2 regions of the Halomonas sp. H10-9-1 genome follow, and region 1 is predicted to be linked to the other one. Evidence: predicted binding sites of a transcription regulator. Region 1 holds the regulator's gene; the other holds the start of a gene.
What was found. Region 1 encodes sigma-54, which starts transcription at its own class of promoters, with help from an activator protein. Its sites were predicted from a motif close to TGGCACNNNNNTTGCTNT; they were not measured.
Positions count from the first base shown of each region.

Region 2: a site for sigma-54 is predicted at 2,147-2,164, ahead of ytfE (iron-sulfur cluster repair protein YtfE). Genes of this name have one in related genera too.

Region 1 is NZ_JAMSHO010000001.1:1,425,555-1,431,396, reverse strand. Features, by position in the region: gene NFH66_RS06490 (KdsC family phosphatase) at 1-3, shown strand, start outside; gene lptC (LPS export ABC transporter periplasmic protein LptC) at 8-592, shown strand; gene lptA (lipopolysaccharide transport periplasmic protein LptA) at 589-1,113, shown strand; gene lptB (LPS export ABC transporter ATP-binding protein) at 1,122-1,847, shown strand; gene NFH66_RS06470 (RNA polymerase factor sigma-54) at 1,991-3,403, shown strand; gene hpf (ribosome hibernation-promoting factor, HPF/YfiA family) at 3,640-3,948, shown strand; gene ptsN (PTS IIA-like nitrogen regulatory protein PtsN) at 3,956-4,423, shown strand; gene rapZ (RNase adapter RapZ) at 4,450-5,355, shown strand; gene NFH66_RS06450 (HPr family phosphocarrier protein) at 5,358-5,627, shown strand; gene pmbA (metalloprotease PmbA) at 5,624-5,842, opposite strand, start outside.
Region 2 is NZ_JAMSHO010000001.1:119,873-125,714, forward strand. Features, by position in the region: gene ubiU (ubiquinone anaerobic biosynthesis protein UbiU) at 1-690, opposite strand, end outside; gene NFH66_RS00590 (hemerythrin domain-containing protein) at 759-1,379, opposite strand; gene ytfE (iron-sulfur cluster repair protein YtfE) at 1,440-2,096, opposite strand; gene norR (nitric oxide reductase transcriptional regulator NorR) at 2,262-3,785, shown strand; gene NFH66_RS00605 (tellurite resistance/C4-dicarboxylate transporter family protein) at 3,789-4,844, opposite strand; gene NFH66_RS00610 (trans-sulfuration enzyme family protein) at 4,838-5,842, opposite strand, start outside.

The DNA of each region.
Region 1 (5,842 bases):
TGAGCCCATGGCCCTACCGCGTCCTGGCTTTCGCACCTGGCTGACCCTGCTGCTGCTGGCCCTGGGTGGGGGCCTGGCGCTGCTCGACCAGCACACCCCCACCCCCACCGGCCAGGTACCGCGCGACGCTGCGGGCGAGCCAGACTTCTACCTCGAGAACGCACGCCTCACGCGCTTCGACACCGAAGGCCGGCCGCACCAGAGGGTGACCACGCCACGCCTGGTCCACACCCCGGTGGACGACGTGATCCGCCTGGAAACTCCGCTGGCCCGGCTCCACGACCGCGACGGCCGACTGTGGCTGGCCGAGGCCGAGCGCGGCGAACTGGGCCCCGGGGGCAATCCGCTGCTGCTCGACGGTGAGGCCCGCCTGCAGGCTCCCGCCGAGCGCTGGCGGCTCGAGACCGAGACGCTGCACTACGATGCCGACACAGGCCACGCCTGGAGCACCACCCCGGCGACGCTGCACCAGCCGCCACAGCAGGTGAGCGGCGAGCGTTTCGACGCCTGGCTCGATGACAACCGGGCGCGCCTGACCGACAATGTGCGCGGCCACCATCCGCCCGAGACATCCGAGGAGTCCTCGTCATGACGCGCCCCCTGCTCCCCACGCTGGCCTATGTGCTGCTGCTGGCACTGGCTGTCGCCCCGGCCAGCCAGGCCCAGTCTCAGAACCAGGATGCCAATGCGCCTATCCTGGTCGAGGCGGACCGCCTCGACCTGGACGACCGCGCCGGTACCGCCGTGTATACCGGCAACGTGGATATCCGCCAGGGCAGCATGCGCCTGACCGGCAACCGGGTGGAGATCCGCCGCAACGCGGCCGGTGAGCTCTCCCTGGCCACCGCCACCGGCGAGCGGGCCTACCTCGAGCAGCAACCCGACCCCACCGAGCCGGTCGTCAAGGGATGGGGACGCACCGTCATCTATCATGTGGCCGAGCGGCGCGTGGAGCTGATCGATCGCGCCGAGCTCCACCAGGGCGGCGACACCTTCGAGGGGGGGTATCTGGAGTACTTCCTCGACCGCCGCGTGGTGCAGGCCCGCGCCGATGCCGAGGGCGTCGAGGGCAACCAGCGCATCCGCATGACGCTCCAGCCGGAACAGCAGTAAGGACGTTCATGAAGACCCTTCACGCCCGTCATCTCGCCAAGAGCTACAAGCGCCGCCGCGTGGTTCAGGACATCGGCCTGTCGATCCGTCAGGGCAGCATCGTCGGACTGCTGGGCCCCAACGGCGCCGGCAAGACCACCTCCTTCTACATGATCGTGGGGCTGGTACGCGCCGATGCCGGCTCGGTGGCCATCGATGACCTGGACCTCTCGCGCGCCGCCATGCACGAGCGGGCCCGGGCGGGGATTGGCTACCTGCCCCAGGAGGCCTCGATCTTCCGCAAGCTGTCGGTGGCAGACAACATCATGGCCATCCTCGAGACCCGCAAGGATCTCGACCGGGAGGGCCGCCGGGCACGCCTGGAGCAGCTGCTCGAGGAGTTCCACGTCACCCATATCCGCGACAACCCGGGCATGAGCCTCTCCGGCGGCGAGCGACGCCGGGTCGAGATTGCCAGGGCTCTGGCGACGGAGCCCGCCTTTATCCTGCTCGACGAGCCCTTTGCCGGAGTCGACCCGATCTCGGTGGGCGAGATCAAGGGCATCATCCGCCAGCTGAAGGCGCGGGGCATCGGCGTGCTGATCACCGACCACAACGTCCGCGAGACCCTCGACATCTGCGACACCGCCTATATCGTCGGCGACGGCAAGATCATCGCCGAGGGCGACGCCGAATCGATCCTCGCCAACCAGAGGGTGCGCGAGGTCTACCTCGGCGAAGACTTCCGCCTGTGACCCCCGGCCCGCATGGGCGCCCCACTCTCTTCATGGAACGCCGCGCCCGCGCCAATGGCATGATTGTTGCTTAAGATCGTATTGCACCTTGCGAGACCAGCGGCTAGGGTAAGGCTTTCCGACACGCCAGGAGGACGCCTGCCATGGCCATGAAGGCATCCCTGCAGTTGCGGGTCGGCACTCAGCTGACCATGACACCCCAGTTGCAGCAGGCCATCGCCCTGCTGCAGCTCTCCACCCTGGACCTGCGCCAGGAGATCCAGCAGGCCATGGAGAGCAACCCACTGCTGGAGCTCGACGACGAGTTTGGCGAGCAGGCCACTCAGGAACCCACGGAAGACGACTGGGCAAGCGAGATTCCCGAACAGCTCACCACCGACAGCGACTGGTCCGATACCTATCAGGACCTGGGCGCACCGGCCGGAGGCGAGGGCCCCGACTTCGAGCGCCAGGCCCAGGGCCAGAGCCTCCAGGGCCACCTCATCTGGCAGCTGGCGATGAGCGACCTCGAACCCCGGGCACGCCAGATTGCCGAGAGCCTGATCGATGCCGTGGACGATGCCGGCTACCTGACCGCCCCCCTCGACGAGATCCGTGACGGCCTGAGGCAGCAGGGGCTTGCCGACCTGCGCAGCCAAGAGATGGAGCGGGTGCTGCTGCGCCTGCAGCAGTTCGAGCCCACCGGCATCTTCGCCCGCGACCTGCGCGAATGCCTGCAGCTGCAGCTCGCCACCCTCCCCGACGGCACGCCGCTGCTGCCCCAGGCGCGGCGCCTGGTACGCCAGTTCCTCGAGGCTCTGGCCGGCGGAGACCGGCGCCTGCTCAAGCGACGCCTGGGGCTGGACGATGCCGCGCTCGACGCCACCATCGCCCTGGTGCGAGGCCTGGATCCACGGCCCGGCAGCGCCTTTGCCAGCGTGACCGACGACTATGTGACCCCCGACCTGGTCGCCTTCCACGACCAGCGTGGCTGGCACGTGGAGCTCAACTCCGAGGCACTGCCACGACTGCGCATCCAACCCGATTACGCGGCCCTGGTGCGCCGCGCCGACAAGAGCAGCGACAACCAGTTCCTCAAGGAGCACCTCCAGGAGGCGCGCTGGCTGATGAAGAGCCTGTCCAGCCGCAACGACACCCTGCTGCGAGTCGGCCGCGAGATCCTCGCCCGCCAGCTCGACTTCCTCGAGCACGGAGAGGAGGCGATGAAGCCTCTCGTCCTGGCCGATATCGCCCAGGCGGTGGAGATGCACGAATCCACCATCTCGCGGGTCACCACCCAGAAGTTCATCCACACGCCGCGGGGGGTGTTTGAGCTCAAGTACTTCTTCTCCAGCCAGGTCGGCGGCGAGAGCGAGGGCGACGCCCACTCCAGCACCGCCATCCGTGCCCGCCTCCGCAAGCTGATCCAGGAGGAGCCGCCACACAAGCCGCTCTCCGACAGCCGGCTGGTCAGCCTGCTCGACGAGGCCGGGATCCGGGTCGCACGTCGCACCGTCGCCAAGTACCGCGAGGCCATGGGCATCCCCTCCTCCAGCGAGCGCAAGCGACTGCGCTGATCCCGGTGCGACGCCGCACCGTGGCGCTCTCCAACGCTTACCCGCGAGGCCATGGGCATCCCCTCCTCCAGCGAGCGCAAGCGACTGCGCCGAGTGCGTATGACAGCAAATCATCCCCTGTTCAACCGGCTCAACCCCTTGAACATGGCGGGAAATCGCCCCGGGGCCGCCGGGGGGTATGCAAGGCAGGAAAAAGGGTTACAATCGAATCACAACCATCGAGCAAGGAGCGTGTCATGCAAGTGAATATCACCGGCCTTCATGTGGAACTGACCGATGCCCTGCGTGACTATGTCAACGAGAAGCTGACGCGCGTGGAACGCCATTATGACAACATCACCAATGTGCAGGTGACCCTGTCTGTCGAGAAGGAGCGTCAGTCCGCCGCCTGCACCATGCATGTTGCCGGTGCCGAGCTGCATGCAGAAGCCCAGGATGTCGACATGTACGCCGCCATCGATGCCCTGGCTGACAAGCTGGACCGCCAGCTGGTCAAGCACAAGGAGAAGGCCCAGGCCCGCGCCCAGGGCGCCGGCGCTCGCTGAGTCCACGATGTCATCTCTCGAAACCATCCTGCCCCCCGAGCGCACCCTCTTCGATGTGCCCGGGGGAAGCAAGAAAAGGGTACTGGAGTTCTTTAGCACCTTCATTGCCCAGAACACGCCGAGCCTCGACAGCCAGGAGGTCTTCGCGCGCCTGATCGCCCGTGAACGCCTGGGCAGCACGGGGATCGGCAACGGCGTGGCGATCCCCCATGCCCGCAGCCCCCACTGCAAGGAACCCGTCGCCGCCTTCCTCAGGCTCGCCGAGCCGGTGGACTTCGACGCCATCGACGGCGAACCGGTGGACCTGGTGTTCGTGCTGCTGGTCCCCGAGGAGGCCGACGCCGCCCACCTGGCGCTGCTGGCCGAGGTCGCCGGCATCATGAACGATGCCGAGACCCGTTCGCGGCTGCGCGGCAGCCACAGCCAGCGCGACCTCCACGAGCGCCTGATCGAGGCGATCCGACGACAGGGCTGAGGCCACCCCCCGACCAGGAGACCCCCATGCAGCTCGTGATCATCAGCGGCCGTTCCGGCTCCGGCAAGTCGATCGCGCTACAGGCCTTGGAGGATCTCGGCTACTACGCCATCGACAACCTGCCGGCCATGCTGCTGGGATCGTTGATCGATGAGCTGGGCAACCCCGAATCTGCACGCTCTTCCATCGCCGTCAGCATCGACGCACGCAACCTGCCCGAGGCCCTGAAACGCTTTCCCAGCCTGCTCGAGGAGGTACGCGGACGCGGCATCGATTGCCAGGTGATCTACCTGACCACCGATGCGCGCATCCTGATCGAGCGCTACTCCGCCACCCGGCGCCGCCATCCGCTGACCCGGGGCAACGAGATGACACTGGGCGAGGCGATCGACTCCGAGGAGCAGGCGCTGGCCGCGATCCGTGACCTGGCCGATCTGGTGATCGATACCTCACGACTGTCGGTGCACGAACTGCGCGGCCGCATCGCTGACCAGGTGGCCCGGCATCGCCCGGAGCAGCTGACCCTGACCGTGGAATCCTTCGGTTTCAAGCGCGGCGTACCCCTCGACGCCGACCTGGTGTTCGACGCCCGCTGCCTGCCCAATCCCTACTGGGACCCGCGGCTGAGACCCTTCACTGGCCAGGACCCCGAGATCATCGCCTTCCTCGAGGGGTACCCGCTGGTCCAGGCGATGCTCGAGGATATCCACGCCTGGCTGACACGCTGGCTACCCAGCTACGAGGCCAGCCATCGCAGCTACCTGACCGTAGCCATCGGCTGCACCGGCGGGCAGCATCGCTCGGTCTATATCGCCGAGCGACTGGCGATGCACCTGGCGCAGGGCCAGTCCCATGTCCGCCTGCGCCACCGCGAGCTGGGCACCCAGGACACCCTGCCAGACCCCGACGTCACATCGCATCAAGGACGTTGAGCGTGCCGCAACGCAAGCTGACCCTGACCAACAAGCGCGGACTCCACGCCCGCGCCGCCACCCGGCTGGTGCAGTGCTGCCAGCGCTTCGCGGCCCGCATCCGCGTAGCCAATGGCTCCATGCTGGGAGAGGCCGACAACATCATGTCGCTGCTGATGCTTGCCGCCCCCTGCGGCACCGAGCTCACCGTCAGTGCCGAGGGGGAGGACGCGGAAGCGGCCCTCGACGCCGTTGAGGCGCTGTTCGAGGCCCGCTTCGACGAGGCTGACTAGCTCCCGGCCACGGTCATCTCGTCGATCAGCCAGCTCCCGCTATGGATGCTGCCGCGGGTGTCGATATCGCTGCCCACGCCGGAGAGTCCCCGGAACATCGCCTCCAGGTTGCCGGCGATGGTGAACTCCTCCACCGGGTGCTGGATCTCGCCATTCTCCACCCAGAAGCCGGCCGCGCCACGTGAGTAATCGCCGGTGACGGCGTTCACCCCCTG
Region 2 (5,842 bases), 1.3 Mb from region 1:
GGTGGGGTAGCCGGCGTTCTCGCCCTCGCCGTAGCGGTCGATCAGCACGCCGTTGAGGCGTGACTCCAGGCCCTCCGGGGTCTCCTCCCAGCGCACATGGGCCGCCGGCGAGCAGACGCCGCGAGTGTTGGGCGATTCACCGGTGAGATACGACGACAGGTAGCAGCGCCCCTCGGCCATGATGCACAGGCTGCCGAAGGCGAATACCTCGAGCTCCACGGGGCTCTGCTTGGCCAGGTCGCGCACCTGGGTGATGGAGAGCACCCGGGGCAGTACGGCGCGCTTGATGCCGAACTGGTCGTGATAGAAGCGCAGCGCCTCGTGGCTGGTGGCCGAGCCCTGCACCGAGAGATGGCGGGCGAGGTCGGGGTGGCGGCGGGCGGCGTAGTCGAGCAGCCCCATGTCGGCCATGATCAGGGCATCGACGCCAAGATCCGCGGCCTGGTCCACGGCGCGGGTCCACATCGCCCAGCCATCCGGCTGGGGATAGGTGTTGATGGCGCAGAACACCTTCTTGCCGCGGGCGTGGGCGTAGTCGATGCCCTCCCTGGCACGCTTGTCGGTGAAGTTGAGGCCGGCGAACTGGCGGGCGTTGGTGGTGTTCTGAAAGCCGAAGTAGACGGCATCGGCCCCTTCATCCACGGCGCGCTTCAGGGCGGGCAGGTTGCCGGCGGGGCAGACGAGCTCCATGGTGAGCCTCCTGTCGTGGGAATCCCGACCATGCTAGTCGACTATCCCGCCTGGCCTTTTGACGCGGGTCATAAGGAGGCGTAGTCGGCTCTGGCGTCGCAGAGCGGACAAAAGTCGGCCTGCTCGCCGTGACCCAGGCGTAGTCCCGTGCGGTGGTCGGCAATCTGCCGGTACAGCAGCTGGAAGCTGGGGCTTCCCTCGGAGGGACTGGCCAGCGAAGGAGAGGGCGCCAGCTCATCCAGTTCAGCGGCCTGCAGGCAGCGCTCGATCAGCGGGTAGATATGCCGATTCTCGCTGTACAAGTGATGGTGATAGAGCTCGCTGAAGCCGCGAGCCAGGTTGAGTCGGCCGGGGTCGAGCTCGGCCTCCGGCATCTCATTTGCCTGTCGGCGGAAGGTCGCCTCGAGCTCGTTTCCATCGCGGGTGATCCGCCGGTGCTCCTCGGAGAGCACCGCGAGCAGCTCGGCGCTCTGTGCATGGCAGCCGGCGAGGCGGGCGAAGAGGGCCTCCTCCACCGGATGGTGCCACTCCTCGGGCTGGTGGGTCAGGTAGTGGCAGAGCCTGGCCAGCAGTCGATAGTCGGGGACCTCCTCGCAGGCGGCGATATGCAGCTGGCGGTCGAGGATGCAGAGCAGCGCCGCGTAGCGATGGTGGTCGGCATGCAGGCGCTCCAGAATGATGGCTTTCATGGTGGCCTCCCTGACGCACCGTCGGGCGACGGTGCGTCATGATTGGGCGCCGAACTGGATTCAGCCGGCGCGTTCGAACAGCAGGTTGTTCTCCAGATGGATGTGCTGCATCAGGTCGTCGCGGAACTCGCGCAGCCCGGTATAGAGGGCACGCCAGGTGGTGCAGGCGCCCTTGGGCGGAGTGATGTCGTCGGTCAGCGCCGCCAGCTGTTCGAGGTGTTCGCCGTGGTCGTCGTGCTCGTGGCGCATTACCGCGATGGGTCCCTGGGCCTGGGCGCCCATGCCCCGGCGCAGCATCGGAAAGAGGATCTGCTCCTCCTTCTGCATGTGGCTCTCCATCTCCTGGTAGATCGTGGTGAGCAGGTCGGCCAGGCCGTTGGGGCAGGTGTCACGCTCGCCGTGGACCTGCTCGACGCGACGCGCCATGCGCACCAGTTCGGGCAGCTGCTGACGGTGGACATCGTGGTAGCGGGTCAGGATATGGTCGATGAGCTCGTCGTTGCTGGCGGACTGCCAGTCGCGTTCGTCGCTTGCGCCGGCGGGCAGCGCCTCGAGCGCGTCCACCAGCGCCTCTGGGGCCAGGCCGACGCGCTCGGCGGCCTCGCGCAGGCTGATGCGGCCGCCGCAGCAGAAGTCGATATTGTGGTCGCGGAACACCCGGGTGGCGCCGGGCAGGGTGAGGGCGGTGCGGCCGACGGTCTGTTCGATCAGGCTCATGGCAGGAGCTCCTTGGTCGGATGATGGCAGAAAAGGGTGGTACCTCATCACAAGCAAGTGGCATGCCAGTTCCTGACGGCCTGTTTTGCCGGGTATCGAGGCCATTCTGGTGAAAAATACCCGGATCGTTTAGGGTAGATTGAACCCTTCAAGGTGAATATCACCATGCTCGACGAGACCCTGCTGGCTGACCTGGTCGCCGACCTGCCCAGCGCGGTGCGCCTGCAGCGCCTGGTGCGGACCCTGCGCGAAGGTTTTCGCTGCGGCGCCGTCTGCCTGCTGCGCCTGGAGGAGGGCGCCCTGGTTCCGCTGGCCGTAGACGGCCTGGTGCGCGAGGCGCTGGGACGGCGCTTCGAGGTGGCCCAGCATCCACGCCTGGCCACTATCCTCACCAGTCGGCGCACGACCCTCTTCCCGCCCGATGCCGACCTGCCCGATCCCTATGATGGGCTGGTGGAGCAGCAGCCCGGACAGCCGCTGCATGTCCACGACTGCATGGGTATCAGCCTGCACGTGGAGGGCGAACCCTGGGGAGCTCTGACCCTGGATGCGCTCGAAGCGGGGACCTTCGATGCCACCGACCGGGCGGCCCTGGAGCGCTATGCGCTGCTGGTCGAGGCGGCGGTGCGGGTCAGCCGCCTGGAGCGTGACCTGCGGGCCCTGCGCATGTCCCAGCAGGAGAGCGGCCTGCCGCTGGCGGCCCCCGAGGCGCGCGATATCCTCGGCCACAGTGCGGAACTCCAGCGGCTGCTGCGTGAGCTCGATGTGGTGGCCGCATCGGACCTGCCGGTGCTGCTCAGCGGCGAGACCGGGGTGGGCAAGGAGCTCTTTGCACGCCGTCTCCATCGTCGCTCCGCCCGCCACGCCGCGCCGCTGGTGCAGGTCAACTGCGCCGCCCTGCCGGAGTCCCTGGCCGAGAGCGAGCTGTTCGGTCATGTGAAGGGGGCCTTCTCCGGCGCCACCGCCGAGCGCGCGGGGCGGTTCGAGGCCGCCGACGGTGGCACCCTGCTGCTCGACGAGGTAGGCGAGCTGTCGCTGCCGGTCCAGGCCAAGCTGTTGCGCGCCCTGCAGGAGGGCGAGGTGCAGCGCCTGGGCGAGGACATCCCGCGGCGTGTCGACGTGCGCATCATCGCCGCCACCAACCGGCAGCTGGCCGAGGCGGTGCGCGAGGGCAGCTTTCGTGCCGACCTCTACCACCGCCTGTCGGTCTACCCGGTGGTCATCCCGCCGCTGCGCGAGCGGGGCAGTGACGTGCTGGTGCTGGCCGGCCACTTCCTGGAGATCAACCGTACCCGACTCGGCGTGCGCAGCCTGCGTTTCTCCCCCGCGGCCGAGGAGGCGCTGCTGGCCTACGCCTGGCCGGGCAACGTTCGTGAACTGGAGCATGTAATCAGCCGCGCGGCGATCAAGGCCTTGAGCCAGGGTGCACGTCGCGACGAGATCATCACCCTGGCGCCGGCCTGGCTCGACCTGCCCGTCCCCGAAGGGAAAGGGAGCCGCACCCTGCAGATGGAGTACGCCGATGAGGGTGGCGCAGCGAGCCTGCGTGAGTGCGTGGAGTGGGCCCAGCGACGGGCGATCCGTGACGCCCTGGCGGCCTGCAACGGTCGCTGGGCGGCGGCCGCTCGGCGCCTGGAGCTCGATCCCAGCAACCTGCACAAGCTGGCCAGGCGGCTGGGGCTCAAGTAGGTCTCAGGCCCGTGACGCCCGGGCCAGCCGCCAGAGATGGTGGAACATTCCCGCACTGGTGACGCCCCAGGCAAGCAGTACCAGCCAGATCAGCAGTTCGGGAATGCGCATCAGGAAGGGCATGTCGAGAGCCGCCGAGAGGCGCAGGGTGCCGGTGGTGTACATGGCCAGCGGGAAGACCATGCTCCACAGTTGGGGCTCATAGGCGATGCGATGGCGGTGGATCAAGTGACGCCAGAGCATCAGTCCCACCAGCAGGGGAAACCACCAGCTGGCGGTGGCCCAGAAGAACACGGTGAACCCGAGCAGGAATGGCTGGAAGTCGGCGATTATCCCACCTTCGCCGGCCCGCAGGATCAGCGTCGAACCCGCGAGGGTAGCGATCGCCACCGCCCCCATGTTGATCCAGTAGGGCGGGGTCAGGTTCTCTACCGTCACCTTGAGGAAAGTGAGGCGATAGAAGATCAGGGTGATGATCGCCAGATAGAGCATGCAACCGATCAGGAACATGCACAGCGCAAAGAACAGGCGCAGGTCGGCCGGTCCTTCCCAGGGCAGCAGCGCGGTGAGAATCGATACCGAGTGGGTGCTGACCGCTGCCAGCAGCCAGGCACCGTTGATGCCTGAAGTGAGGTTGGGCTTCTCGGCACGCGTCGTCACGGCGATGAAGAACAGGTACATGATGAGGCCCCACAGCGTCAGGCCCACCCACCAGAATTCGGCGGCGATGGCGTCGCTGTCGGCTACGATATGAAACTGGGTGCCAAGGATGCAGGTCCCGGCGACGATGGTGAAGAAGCCGGGCCCGCGGGCGTGGTCGACCATGTCGCCGGCCAGGCGTTCGGGGTAGCGCACCAGGCGGATCAGGGTCAGCAACCACAGTGCAATATAAGCCAGCAGGTTGGCGCCCAGCAGTGCCCAGGATACCAGCGTCAGCCCCAGCAGATGGCAGGCGATGGAGGTGGCGCCGGTGGCCATGATCACCGCGAAGTAGCCCGGAAAGAGCTCGGCCGCGGCGCGGTCGATGATACCGGCGCCGTGCGCAAGACGCTTCAGCATCGGCCTGATTCGAGGGGAGCCAGGGCGCGTTTCAGGTCATTCAGCAGGTCTTCGACATCCTCCAGGCCGATCGATAGGCGCAACATGCTGTCGGTGATGCCGCGCCGTTGCCGCGCCTCGGCGGTGAGTTCTGCATGGGAGGTGGTACAGGGCTGAGTGACCAGGCTTTCGGCGCCACCGAGGCTGGGGGCCAGGGTGAAGAGTTCCAGTCGGTCGGCGACGCCTGTGGCGGCATCGCGCCCGCCGGTAATCTCCAGGGTGAGCATGCCGCCGAAGCCACTCATCTGGCGCTGCGCCAGGGCATGACCGGGGTGTGAGTCAAGACCGGGATAAAGAACCCGCTCGATGGCGGGGTGTTCCCGCAGCGCCTCGGCGAGGCTCTGGGCCGAAGCGTTGTGGCGTTGCATGCGCAGCGGCAGGGTACGCAGGCTGCGCGACAGCAGTGACGCCACCTGAGGAGATAGCACGCTGCCCAGATTCTGTCGCCAGCGCCACAGTGGGGCGAGCAACTCGGCCGACCCCATGACGGCACCGGCCGTGAGGTCACTGTGTCCACCCAGGTACTTGGTGGCGCTGTGTACCACCAGGTCGGCGCCTAGCGCCAGCGGCCGCTGGTTGATCGGGGTGGCGAAGGTGCCGTCCACCGCCACCAGGGCGCCGTGGCGATGGGCCTGCTCGGCCACTGCCGCGATGTCGATCAGGCGCAGTGTCGGGTTGGTCGGTGTCTCCAGATAGACCAGCCCGATGCCCGACGCCAGCAGCCTTTCCAGGGCGTCGGGGGCGTACCCCTCGAGCATGAAATGTGTCTCGATGCCCAGTTCGGGAAGCTGCTGCTCGAGCAGGCCCAGGGTGCCGCCATATACCTCGCCCAGGCAGGCGATACCGCGACGGCCGTGGCTCAGGAACAGGGTGCTGATGGCGGCCATGCCGGACGAGAAGGCCCATGCCGCCTCGGCACCCTCCAGCGCGGCCAGTGTCTCTTCAAGGGCAAATATCGT